2 regions of the Bradyrhizobium sp. WBAH42 genome follow, and region 2 is predicted to be linked to the other one. Evidence: predicted binding sites of a transcription regulator. Region 2 holds the regulator's gene; the other holds the start of a gene.

Region 1 (5,714 bases), 3.8 Mb from region 2:
ATGGGCTCGGCGTCACCGGGCTCGCCAAGGGCGTCGCCACCGTCAACGCGACGATGCGGGCGATGGAGAGCGCCGGTGTCATGCGCACGCTGGCCGAGCCGAGCCTGACCGCGATCTCGGGCGAATCCGCCACTTTCGTCGCCGGCGGTGAATTTCCGATTCCCGGAGGCTATGCCTGCGATCCGGTCACACACGTCTGCACCACCCAGGTCACCTACAAGAAGTTCGGCATCTCCCTGAACTTCACCCCGGTCGTGCTCAGCGAAGGCCGCATCAGCCTGCGCGTGATGACCGAGGTCTCGGAGCTGTCGAACACCAACTCGATCACGTTGACGCAGGCCGTGTCCGGGAACTCGACCAACTCGATCACCATCCCTTCGGTGCAAACCCGCCGCGCCGAAACGACGCTGGAAATTCCGTCGGGCGGCTCGATGGCGATGGCCGGCCTGATCCAGCAGCAGACCAAGCAGGCGATCAACGGGCTGCCTGGTGTCGACCAGGTGCCGATCATCGGCGCGCTGTTCCGCAGCCAGGACTTCGTCAACAACGAGACCGAGCTGATGGTGATCGTGACGCCCTATGTGGTGCGCGCGGTGGCCCAGAAGGAATTGTCGCGGCCCGACGACGGCTTCGCGCCGGCCTCGGACGCGCAGAGGGCGCTGCTCGGCCGGGTCAACCGCCTCTACGGCGTCGCGAGCCGCGTCGATCCGGTCGCCGGCACGCCTGGTGATTTCGGCTTCATCATCGACTGAGACGAACGGTTTGGGGACCGGGCAAGACACGGGGCAAGAGGGGATCAGGCGATGACGAAGACGAGAGCCGATCGACGTCGCAGCGTAAGCATCGCGCTGGCACTGGCGGGGTTGTCCGTCATGCTGGGCGCCTGCAACACCACCGAGATCGTCACCCAGACGGTGCCGACCGATTATCGCCAGCGCCACCCGATCGCGGTGCAGGAAGGCAAGAAGTCGATCGTGATCTTCGTCGGCAAGAGCCGAGGCGGCCTCTCGGCTGCGCAGCATGCGGACGTCGCGGGCATCGCGCGGGACTGGGTGCGCGAAGGCAGCGGCTCCGTCGTCGTCGACGTGCCCGTCGACACCGCCAATTCGCGCGCGGCTGCCGCGAGCTATCAGGAGATCCGTTCGGTGCTCACGTCCGGCGGCGTGCCGTCGCGCGCCATCGTCCAGCGGCCCTATCGCCCTGACGATCCCGGGCTGCTGCCGACCATCCGCCTCAGCTATTCGAAGATCACCGCGGTCGCCGGCCCCTGCGGGCTGTGGCCGGAAGACGTCGGCCCCAACATCCTCGATCCCGGCTACAACGAGAACCGGCCCTATTTCAATCTGGGCTGCGCCAGCCAGCGCAATCTCGCCGCGATGATCGACAACCCGGCCGACCTCGAGCAGCCGCGCGCCGAGACGCCCGCCTATACCGCACGGCGCGACATCGCGTTCGAGCGCTATCGCAAGGGCACGACGACGACGACCACCTATCCCGAATCCGACAAGGCCAAACTCAGCGACACCGGCAGATGACAGCCATCCACAACGAAGACGCGGACGATCCGCAGCATCCCGAGGAACATATCGCGCCGGTTCCTCGCATTTCGGTGCAAGCCTTTTGCGAGACCGAGCAGACGCTCAACGCGGTGACGGCGGCTGGCCAGGACCGCCGGCTCGCCAAGGCCCACCTCAGCGCCAAGGACGGCGGCATTGCCGCGGCGATCGAAGCCTATGAATCGATGCCGACGCCGAACGTGATCGTCATCGAGTCCGACGGCACGCGCGACATCCTCGAGGGACTGGACGATCTCGCCGGCGTCTGCGATCCCGGCACCCGCGTCGTCGTGATCGGCAGCCCCAGCGACACCGCGCCCTATCGCGAGCTGGTGCGCCGCGGCGTCAACGACTACGTGGTCGGACCGGTCGAGACGCTCGACGTGGTCCGCTCGATCTGCAGCCTGTTCTCGGCCTCCGAGGCCATCATCACCGGCCGCGTCATCGCGGTGGTCGGCGCCAAGGGCGGCGTCGGCGCGTCCACGGTTGCGCATAATCTGGCCTGGACCATCGCCCGCGACCTCTCGCTCGATTCCGTCGTGATCGATCTCGACCTCGCCTTCGGCACCGCGGGCCTCGACTACAACCAGGATCCGGTGCAAGGCATCGCCAATGCGGTGCTGTCGCAGGACCGGCCGGACACGGCGCTGATGGAGCGCCTCCTCGCCAAATGCACCGATCGCCTCAGCCTGTTGGCGGCGCCCGCCACGCTCGACCGCGTCTACGATTTCGGTGCCGAAGCTTTTGACGCGGTGTTCGACACGCTGCGCATGACGACGCCCTGCATCGTGCTCGACGTTCCCCATCAATGGTCCGGCTGGACCCGCCGCGCGCTGGTGAACGCCGACGACATCGTGATCGTGGCCGAGCCCGATCTCGCCAATCTGCGCAACACCAAGAACATGCTGAGCGTCCTGAAGGCGGCGCGACCGAACGACCGGCCGCCGCTGTATTGCATCAATCAGGTCGGCATGCCCAAGCGCGCGGAGATCGAGGTCAAGGCCTTCGCCAAGACCATGGAGAGCCAGCCGATCGCGGTGATCCCATTCGATTCGAAACTGTTCTCGACCGCGGCCAATAATGGCCAGATGATCGCGGAGGTCTCCAGGAGCCACCGCACCACCGTTCTGTTCCAGAACATGGCGAACCGCCTCGCCGGCCGCGGCGAGGTGAAGAAGCCGAAGCGCTCGCTGCTCGAGCCGCTTTTGAAGAAGCTGAAGGGCAAGTCGGGACGGAGCTCGGCTCCGCATCGCAAGGCGTCGTAGGCGCAGCTTAATTGAGCATGATCTTTTCGGAAAACCGCTTCACACTTTTCCGGATCATGCTCTAGGGCGGATTACCTGTCCGCCCGCTGCTGCTTCTTCGCCAGCAGCTGCTTGAGCGCCGCGACCTTGGCCGCGGCCTGGTCCGGCGGCAAATCTGCCTTCACGAGGATTTCGGCCTCGGCCTCGCGACCCTGCAATCCCAGCACGAGCGCCAGATTGGCGCGGACCCGCGCATCGTTCTGATTGCGCTGATAGGCGCGGCCGAGCACCTGTTCGGCCTTCGACAGGTTGTTTTGCAACATATAGGACAGGCCGAGATTGGACAGCACGGTCGGCTCGTTCGGCACGATCTTCAACGCCGCGGCGTAATATTGCTGCGCTTCCTCGTTGCGGCCGAGCTGATCGAGCACAGCGCCCTGCGCCGACAGGATGCGCCAATCGGGATCCTCAGGGCTATGCGCCCGGCCGAGGACGTCGAAGGCCTGCTGGAAATTGCCGTTGTCGGCGAGCGCGCGGCCATAGCCGGCGAGCAGCGCCTTGTTGCCGGGATGAGCGAGCACGGCCTGCTCGAGCACCGCGACCGCCTGCGCACGCTGGCCGCTGTCGCGCAGCGCCTTGCCGTATTCGATGGCAATTGCGGGATCGCCGGGCTTGGCGCGATAGCGCTCGCGAAGTGCGTCCATCTCCGGCCTGGCGTCGGCCCTGGTGTCAGACTTGGCGCCGTCCTTGGCGGCGGACTCCTTCTTGCCGCCGAGCGCGCCGGTGACGTCCTCGATGCCGGTGGTCTGACAGCCGCCGAGGGCAAGGATCAGGACGGCAGAACACAGATATCTCGCCGGGGGAAAAGCGAGGGACGAACGCTTGGACATACTCTGATCACTCGGCAACTGATCAGAGATGCTTACCGATTAACGCTAAAGTCCCGTTAAGGAGGCAGGCCTGTCGAGGTTCAGTCGACGAATTCGGCACCGAATTCGCAGCCGATGCGCCAGCGCAGGCGGCATTGGCGGGAATAATCGGGCGCGAAGATGATGGTGAATTGCGGCGGCACTTCCAAAAATTCCGCCACCACCTTCACGCCGCCATCCGAAATGTCCGTGATCGTGCAATCCCGCGGCAGCGAGCCCGCGCCAAAATGGATCTTTGCGAGACGGCTGCACACCCGACGTTCGCTTCTCCGGCGATTTGCAAGCATTTACTTTTCACCCGTTAGACCACGGCCCATCCCGCAGGCCTAGGAGTAGCGGACATTCGTTGGAATGTGCTGAGGAGAGCGACTCGCATTCGAGACGTAGTTTCCGCGGCGCGTTTACGCCCGGTTAGGACTTGACCGGGCGCCAGCGGATTGTTCCCGTATTGTTCTTGCAGAGATGGCCGCGCTCTGCTACCCCTAATTGCAGGACAGGGCAGGCTGGTTCGGCATGGTTCAGCGGGTTTCCACCGTCGCCTTTGAGGGGATCGAGGCCCGCGCGGTCGACGTGCAGGTGCAGGTCGCGCCTGGCCTGCCGGCCTTCGCCATCGTCGGCCTGCCGGACAAGGCGGTGTCGGAGGCGCGCGAGCGGGTGCGCTCGGCGCTGATCGCCTCGGGGCTGGCGCTGCCGGCGCGGCGGATCATCGTCAATCTGGCCCCGGCCGACCTGCCCAAGGAGGGCAGCCATTACGACCTCCCGATCGCGCTCGGGCTGATGGCGGCGATCGGTGCGATCCCGCCGGACGCGCTGACCGGCTTCACCGTGCTCGGCGAGCTCGGCCTCGACGGCTCGATCGCACCGGTGGCCGGCGTCCTTCCCGCCGCGATCGGCGCCAATATGCGCGAGGAAGGGCTGATCTGCCCGGCGTCCTGCGGCTCCGAAGCGGCGTGGGCGAGCCCGGACATCCAGATCATTGCGGCGAGTTCGCTGATCCAGATCGCCAACCATTTCAAGGGCACGCAGGTGCTGTCGCGGCCGACGCCGAAGGTGCACGAGCCCGCCGCCTCGACGCTCGACCTGCGCGACATCAAGGGCCAGGAAAGCGCCAAGCGCGCGCTCGAGATCGCGGCCGCCGGCGGACATCATCTGCTCATGATCGGCGCGCCGGGCGCGGGCAAATCGATGCTGGCGGCGCGCCTGCCCTCGATCCTGCCGCCGCTGTCGCCAAGCGAGCTGCTCGAGGTCTCGATGATTGCCTCCGTTGCCGGCGAGATCGAAGGCGGCGCGCTGACAGCACGGCGCCCGTTCCGCTCGCCGCATCATTCCGCCAGCATGGCCGCCCTCACCGGCGGCGGCGCGCGCGCCAAGCCCGGCGAGATCTCGCTGGCGCATCAAGGCGTGCTGTTCCTCGACGAATTGCCGGAGTTCGATCCGCGCGTGCTGGATTCGCTGCGCCAGCCGCTGGAGAACGGCGAGGTCGCGGTGTCGCGGGCCAATCACCGCGTCACCTACCCTGCCCGCTTCATGCTGGTCGCGGCGATGAATCCCTGCCGCTGCGGCAATGCGTTCGAGCCCGGCTATGCCTGCAAGCGCGGCCGCATCGACCGCTGCTCCGCCGATTACCAGGCGCGCATCTCCGGTCCCCTGATGGACCGCATCGATCTGCGCATCGAAGTGCCGGCGGTGACCGCCGCCGACCTGATCCTGCCGCCGCCGGCGGAAGGATCGGCCGAGGTCGCTGCCCGCGTGGCGGCGGCGCGCGACATCCAGCTGGCGCGCTATGCGAACGCAGGCCTGCCCCATGTCCGCACCAATGCCGAGGCCCCCGCTTCCGTGCTGGAGGAGATCGCAAAGCCGGACGCGCAGGGTCAGAAACTGCTGCGCGACGCCGCCGAGACGATGCGGCTGTCGGCGCGCGGCTATCACCGCGTGCTGCGCGTGGCGCGCACGCTGGCCGACCTCGATCATGCCGACAAGATCGG
Region 2 (5,714 bases):
AGGGCAACCGCATCAAGCTGACCAGGAAGGACAGCGGCGAGGGCAGCCACAAGGGCCACCATCATTTCATCGACAAGGGCCTCGTTGCCGATGTTGAAGGCAACAAGGTGCGGCTGTCCGCCAAGGCGGACGTCGCCGTGACGATGGAAGAGGAAAAGTAGGGCGCTCCGTCGCCCGTTCCCGATCTGTACCGCTATTCGCGCAGCCGCACGGTCCGGTAGCCTCCGCACCCGTCGCGTATCGCAAGGTGCAGGGGAATGGCGGAGCCGGGGCGGCCAGGACGCTCCCAGGGAGTTGCCGGGACGTGGCCGGTCGGCCGCGCCGCCCCGGCCGGCGGCTTTGCGCCGGCGGGGTTTGGCATCTGGCCGGCCATCGTCGAAATGCTGCGCCAGTGGGCGCGCGCCGAGGCCGGGCCAGGCCGGCTGTTGCCGTGGGTGCCCGTCGCCTTTGGCGGCGGCATTGCGCTTTATTTCGCCGCCGATCATGAGCCGGTGCTGTGGGTGGTTGCCGCGACGGCCATCGCGCTGATGCTCGGCGCGGTGTTGCTCCGGCGGAGCCGGCTGTTTGCGCCTGCGATCATGATCGCGGCGGTCGCCGCCGGATTTGCCATGGCGACCTGGAAGACGGCGCGCGTCGCCCATCCCGTGCTCGCCAAGCCGCTTTATTCGGTGTCGCTGTCGGGCTTCGTGGAAGCGCGCGACATTCGCGAGCGTACCGATCGCTTCGTGCTGCGCGTCAGCGCGATGGAGGCGCAGCGCGGCGACGTCAAGCTCGAGCGCGTCCGCCTCTCGGTGCGCAAGGGCACGGCGCCCGAAGTCGGCAGCTTCGTGCAATTGAAGGCGCGGCTGCTGCCGCCGATCTCGCCGGTGCGGCCCGGCAGCTATGATTTCTCGCGCGACATGTTCTTCCAGAGCATCGGTGCCTCCGGCTTCGTAATGGGCGCGATCACGGCGTCCAGGCCGCCGGATGCCGGCGGCCTGCGGCTGCGCTATGCCGCCTTCATGCAGGGCCTGCGCGATGCGATCGACGCGCGCATCCGCGCAACGCTCGAAGGCGACAACCGGGCGATCGCAACGGCGCTGCTCACGGGGCGGCGCGATGCGATCACCGCGCCGGTCAACGATGCCATGTTCGTCTCGGGGCTCGGCCATGTGCTGTCGATCTCCGGCTACCACATGGCGGTCGTCGCCGGCGTCGTCTTCTTCGCGGTGCGCGCGCTGCTGGCCTTGATCCCGGGGCTGGCGGCCGGCTTTGCCATCAAGAAATGGTCGGCGGCCGCTGCGCTGGTCGCGGCGGCGTTCTACCTGTTGCTGTCGGGCGCGGAAGTCGCGACGCAACGATCGTTCTTCATGACGGCAGTGGTGTTGATCGCCGTCATGGTCGATCGCCGCGCCATCACCTTCCGCACGCTGGCGGTGGCGGCGCTGATCGTGCTCGCGGTCGCGCCGGAGGCGCTGGTGCATCCGAGCTTCCAGATGTCGTTTGCGGCAACGCTCGGGCTGGTCGCGCTGGTGCAGATCGGCATGCCGAACCTGCTCGCCTCACCCGATCATTCCGCGACGGCGCGGATCGCGCTGTGGGGCGGCCGCGAGATCGCGATGCTGTTCCTGGCCTCGCTGATCGCGGGGCTCGCGACCACGCCATATGCCGCCTTCCACTTCCATCGCGTGACGCCATACGGCGTCATCGCCAATCTCGGCGCCATGCCGGTGGTGTCGGCGCTGGTGATGCCGGCCGGGCTGCTCGGACTGCTCGCAGCGCCTTTCGGGCTCGACGGCGTGTTCTGGTGGTTGATGGGAATCGGCATCGAGTGGATGGTCCTGGTCGCGCGCTGGGTGGCGGCCCTGCCGGGCGCCGTCGGCCGCATTCCGGCGTTCGGGATCGCGCCGCTGATCGCGGCGAGCCTCGGGCTCATCGTGATGGGCCTGTTGCGCACGCCCTTGCGCTGGTCCGGCGCCCTGGTGCTGCTGGCGGCGATCCTCTGGGGGCTGTCGGTGCGCCAGCCTGATGTCCTGATTGCCGGGGATGGTGCGAGCGTCGCGGTCCGGGGCGCGGATGGGCGCTTGCAAGTGATCCGCGCCAGCAAGGACAGCTTCCTGCTGAAGGAGTGGCTGGCCGCCGATGCCGATCCGCGTGATGCCGGCAACGCCTCGTTGGCGAGCAGCGCGTCATGTGACGAGTCCGGTTGCGTGGCGCCGCTCGCGGACGGACGGCTGATCGCGTTGGCGACGCGCATCGACGCGCTGGCCGATGATTGCAGCCGCGCCGCGCTGGTGGTGACGGCGCGGCCCGCGCCGCCCGACTGCGCGGCGATGGTCGTCGATCGGGCGCGTCTTGCCAGTCAGGGCGCGCTGGCTCTGACGCGAAGCGGAGAGGGTTTTTCGGTGCAGGCGGTGAGGGCGAGAGGGGCAAGCCGTCCTTGGCTGCCGGCCGGCGCCGGCGAGGGGGATTTCGACGGCAGCCTCGTGCCGAAGACGGCCGTGCCTCGCAACCGGGACGCAACGCCATCGGAGGCCGACTTGCAGGCCGACGATTGAAGATCGATGCGGGGAAAATCGGTCCGACGGGATCCCGCAGGACGCAAACCATACCATCTCGCCGGCCGCGGCCGGCGATGGCATTTGAATTTGGCCCTCGACTTTTCGGTCGGGGCCGACGGCGTCAGCCGATCGGCAGGCGCGTGATCGTGGGCCGCGTGTCGGCGACGATCTGCGGCTTGTGCTCGCGCTCGATGGCTTGCTGCGTCACCGGCAATTGCAGCACGGTCGCGCGCTGGCCTTCGACGAGCTGCGTCACCAGCACGTACTTGCCGTCCGGAAATTCGATCGCGTCATGATGGCGATCGGGAATGTGCGGGTCGATCTTGCCGAACTTGCCGACGCGGGAGTTGACGGTTCGCGTCCAGATCCAGCGGTTGTCATAGCGGACGTTATCGGCGAAAGCGAGCTCCGTTCCCGGCAGCAGACAGACCGCGACGGAGAGATCGGCTTCGGAGGCGAAGCCGCGCGTCGAGGTGCCGCGGAAGGTTGTCGTGACGATCGTCTCGCCAACTTCGGCGGGGCGCGTCGCGACGGCATGCAGGCTATAGTCACACATCGGGTGCTCCTCATACTGGGATAGCGACCCGCGTCTCTTTCGAGGCGCAGGCCTCTATCAGAGTGGAAGCCTCCAACGCTCTGCTCGGTTATGGGCAAATCTGCGGCTCGCATCCGCAGCACGCGATCACATTATCTTTCCCGGATTCGATAGGAACAAACCTCGCGTCCTTGCATTTGGCCCGCACTATCGGCGCTGTCGGCACAACTCTACCGGCGGAGCGAAATGGCCGCGTGTCCGCATGGGCGAGTGTCGCGCGGGAAGAGGCGCCGAACAGTCAGCGCAGAACCAGAAAGACCATCCAGCCGGAGCGGACAAGTATCCGCTCCAATCTTGGATCGACGATCGAAGCGCGCGTAGCGCTTACTTCCGGTATCAGTACTTCCGGTAAAGCCCGATCAGCTTGCCCTGGATCTTCACGCGGTTCGGCGGAAGAATGCGGACCTCGTAGGCGGCATTGGCGGGCTCGAGCGCGATCGAGGCGCCGCGGCGGCGGAAGCGCTTGAGCGTGGCCTCCTCGTCGTCGATCAGCGCCACCACGATGTCGCCGGTATTGGCGGTCTCGTTGCGCTGGATCAGCGCCATGTCGCCGTCGAGGATGCCGGCCTCGACCATCGAATCGCCGCGCACCTCGAGCGCGTAGTGCTCGCCGGAGCCGAGCATGTCCGGCGGGACGCTGATGGTGTGGCTGCGGGTCTGCAGCGCCTCGATCGGCGTGCCGGCCGCGATGCGGCCCATCACGGGCACCGCGACGGGGCGCTCGCCCTCATCCGCGGGCGGGCTGGAGCTCGCGCGCACCTTGCCGAGATTGCCCTCGATGACGCTCGGGGTGAAGCCGCGGCGATTGCCGGCTGCGGCCTGGAGCTCGGGCAGCTTGATCACCTCGATGGCACGGGCGCGGTTGGGCAGGCGGCGAATGAAGCCGCGCTCCTCGAGCGCAGTGATCAGGCGATGAATGCCTGACTTCGAGCGCAGGTCGAGCGCATCCTTCATCTCGTCGAAGGACGGCGGCACGCCGCTTTCCTTCAGACGTTCGCTGATGAACCGCAGAAGCTCGTATTGTTTGCGCGTCAACATCTCGACCAAAGTCCCCCGGTTGATGTCGTTCGATTCCGAGACGATGAAGTCGGCAATAAGCCGCTACATCCTCGAAACAAATCATGAACGGACACTATATGTTCGATATGTGTTCCGCAACTGCTTAATTTATGGTGAACGAGGCCGAACTCGCGGAATGCGTGCGGCCGGGCAGCTCAGACGGGCAGCCGCAGCACCTCGCAAGGTGTGCCGGCCTCGGCCTTCGGCGCGAACGGTGCGCGCACGAGAAGTACCTGTGCCGCAGAGAGATTCGCAAGCAGGGAGGAGTCCTGATGGCTGACGGGAAGGGCGACGCGCGTGCCGTCGTCGCGTACCTCCAGCCGCGCACGCAGATAATCCTCGCGCTGGTCGTTGGCGCCGAGATCGCGGCCCAGCACGGCGCGCTCGCGCTGATGATGAATCACAGAACCGCCCGACAGGGCCCGAATCAAGGGCACCATGAACAGGAAGGCGCACACGTATGACGACACGGGATTGCCGGGCAGGCCGATCACGCGCATCGCGCCGAGGCGACCATGCATCATCGGCTTGCCGGGCCGGATCGCGATCTTCCAGAACGCAATCTCGATGCCTTCGCCCTTGAGCGCCTGCTGGACCAGATCGTGGTCGCCGACCGACGCACCGCCGGTCGTGACCAGGATGTCGGCGCCGCTCTCGCGTGCGCGGCGGATGCCGGCGGACGTGGACTCCAGCGTATCGGCGGCAATTCCGAGGTCGATGGTCTCGGCGCCCTCGCTGCGGGCAAGGGCGTGCAGGGCATAGCCATTGGAATAGACGATCTGACCGGGACCAGGCGCGGTGCCCGGCATGACCAGCTCGTCGCCGGTGGCGAGAATCGCGACCCTCGGGCGGCGGATAACGGCGAGATGAGGATGATTCATTCCGGCGGCGAGGGCGAGATCGCGCTCGGTGAGACGGATTCCCTTGCGCAGCAGCACGTCGCCTTCGCGGAAGTCGATGCCCGCAGGGCGGATGTGCCGGCCACAAATTGCGGCTTCCTTGATCGTGACATGCGTGCCGTCGGCAATTGTGTCCTCCTGGATCACGACGGCATCGGCGCCGTCGGGAACGACGCCGCCGGTGAAGATCCGCACGGCTTCGCCGGGGCCGACCCTTCCCGCGAACGGCCGACCCGCCGCGACCTCACCGACGACGGTCAGCCTGGTCTCGATGGCCGCGTCGGACGCGCGCACGGCATAGCCGTCCATCGCCGACATCGCCTCCGGCGGCTGCGTACGCCGCGCCGCGACATCGTGCGCGAGCACACGATGGTGGGCCTCGTCGAGGCGAACCATCTCTTCAGCCAGCGGCTCGGCGCCGGTCAGCACCGCGGCGAGCGCGTCAGAAACCGGCATCAGGGCCACGGGCGAACTCCGCAACAAATCAGGACTCGGTCGGCAAGTTCTAGCTGAGCGGAGGGACTGAAGCAAAAAGGCCTCCCTGGCCAGCAAGAAGCCACACTTCCTTTCGGTCTCGGGTCGGCTTATCTTCTGTCCATGACAAAACTGCTCGAAAAGGCG

The links. Region 2 encodes LexA, which represses DNA repair genes until DNA is damaged. Its sites were predicted from a motif close to TGTTCNNNNTGTGTTCNG; they were not measured.
Region 1: a site for LexA is predicted at 4,168-4,185, ahead of DCG74_RS04815 (YifB family Mg chelatase-like AAA ATPase). Genes of this name have one in related genera too.

The regions. Positions count from the first base shown of each region.
Region 1 covers NZ_CP036533.1:1,014,725-1,020,438, forward strand. The annotation lists gene DCG74_RS04790 (type II and III secretion system protein family protein) at 1-752, shown strand, start outside; gene DCG74_RS04795 (CpaD family pilus assembly protein) at 804-1,535, shown strand; gene DCG74_RS04800 (AAA family ATPase) at 1,532-2,821, shown strand; gene DCG74_RS04805 (tetratricopeptide repeat protein) at 2,893-3,690, opposite strand; gene DCG74_RS04810 (PilZ domain-containing protein) at 3,771-4,016, opposite strand; gene DCG74_RS04815 (YifB family Mg chelatase-like AAA ATPase) at 4,243-5,714, shown strand, end outside.
Region 2 covers NZ_CP036533.1:5,460,854-5,466,567, reverse strand. The annotation lists gene DCG74_RS25595 (DUF2171 domain-containing protein) at 1-161, shown strand, start outside; gene DCG74_RS25590 (ComEC/Rec2 family competence protein) at 258-2,537, shown strand; gene DCG74_RS25585 (hypothetical protein) at 2,662-3,096, opposite strand; gene lexA (transcriptional repressor LexA) at 3,472-4,173, opposite strand; gene glp (gephyrin-like molybdotransferase Glp) at 4,350-5,558, opposite strand; gene DCG74_RS25570 (hypothetical protein) at 5,691-5,714, shown strand, end outside.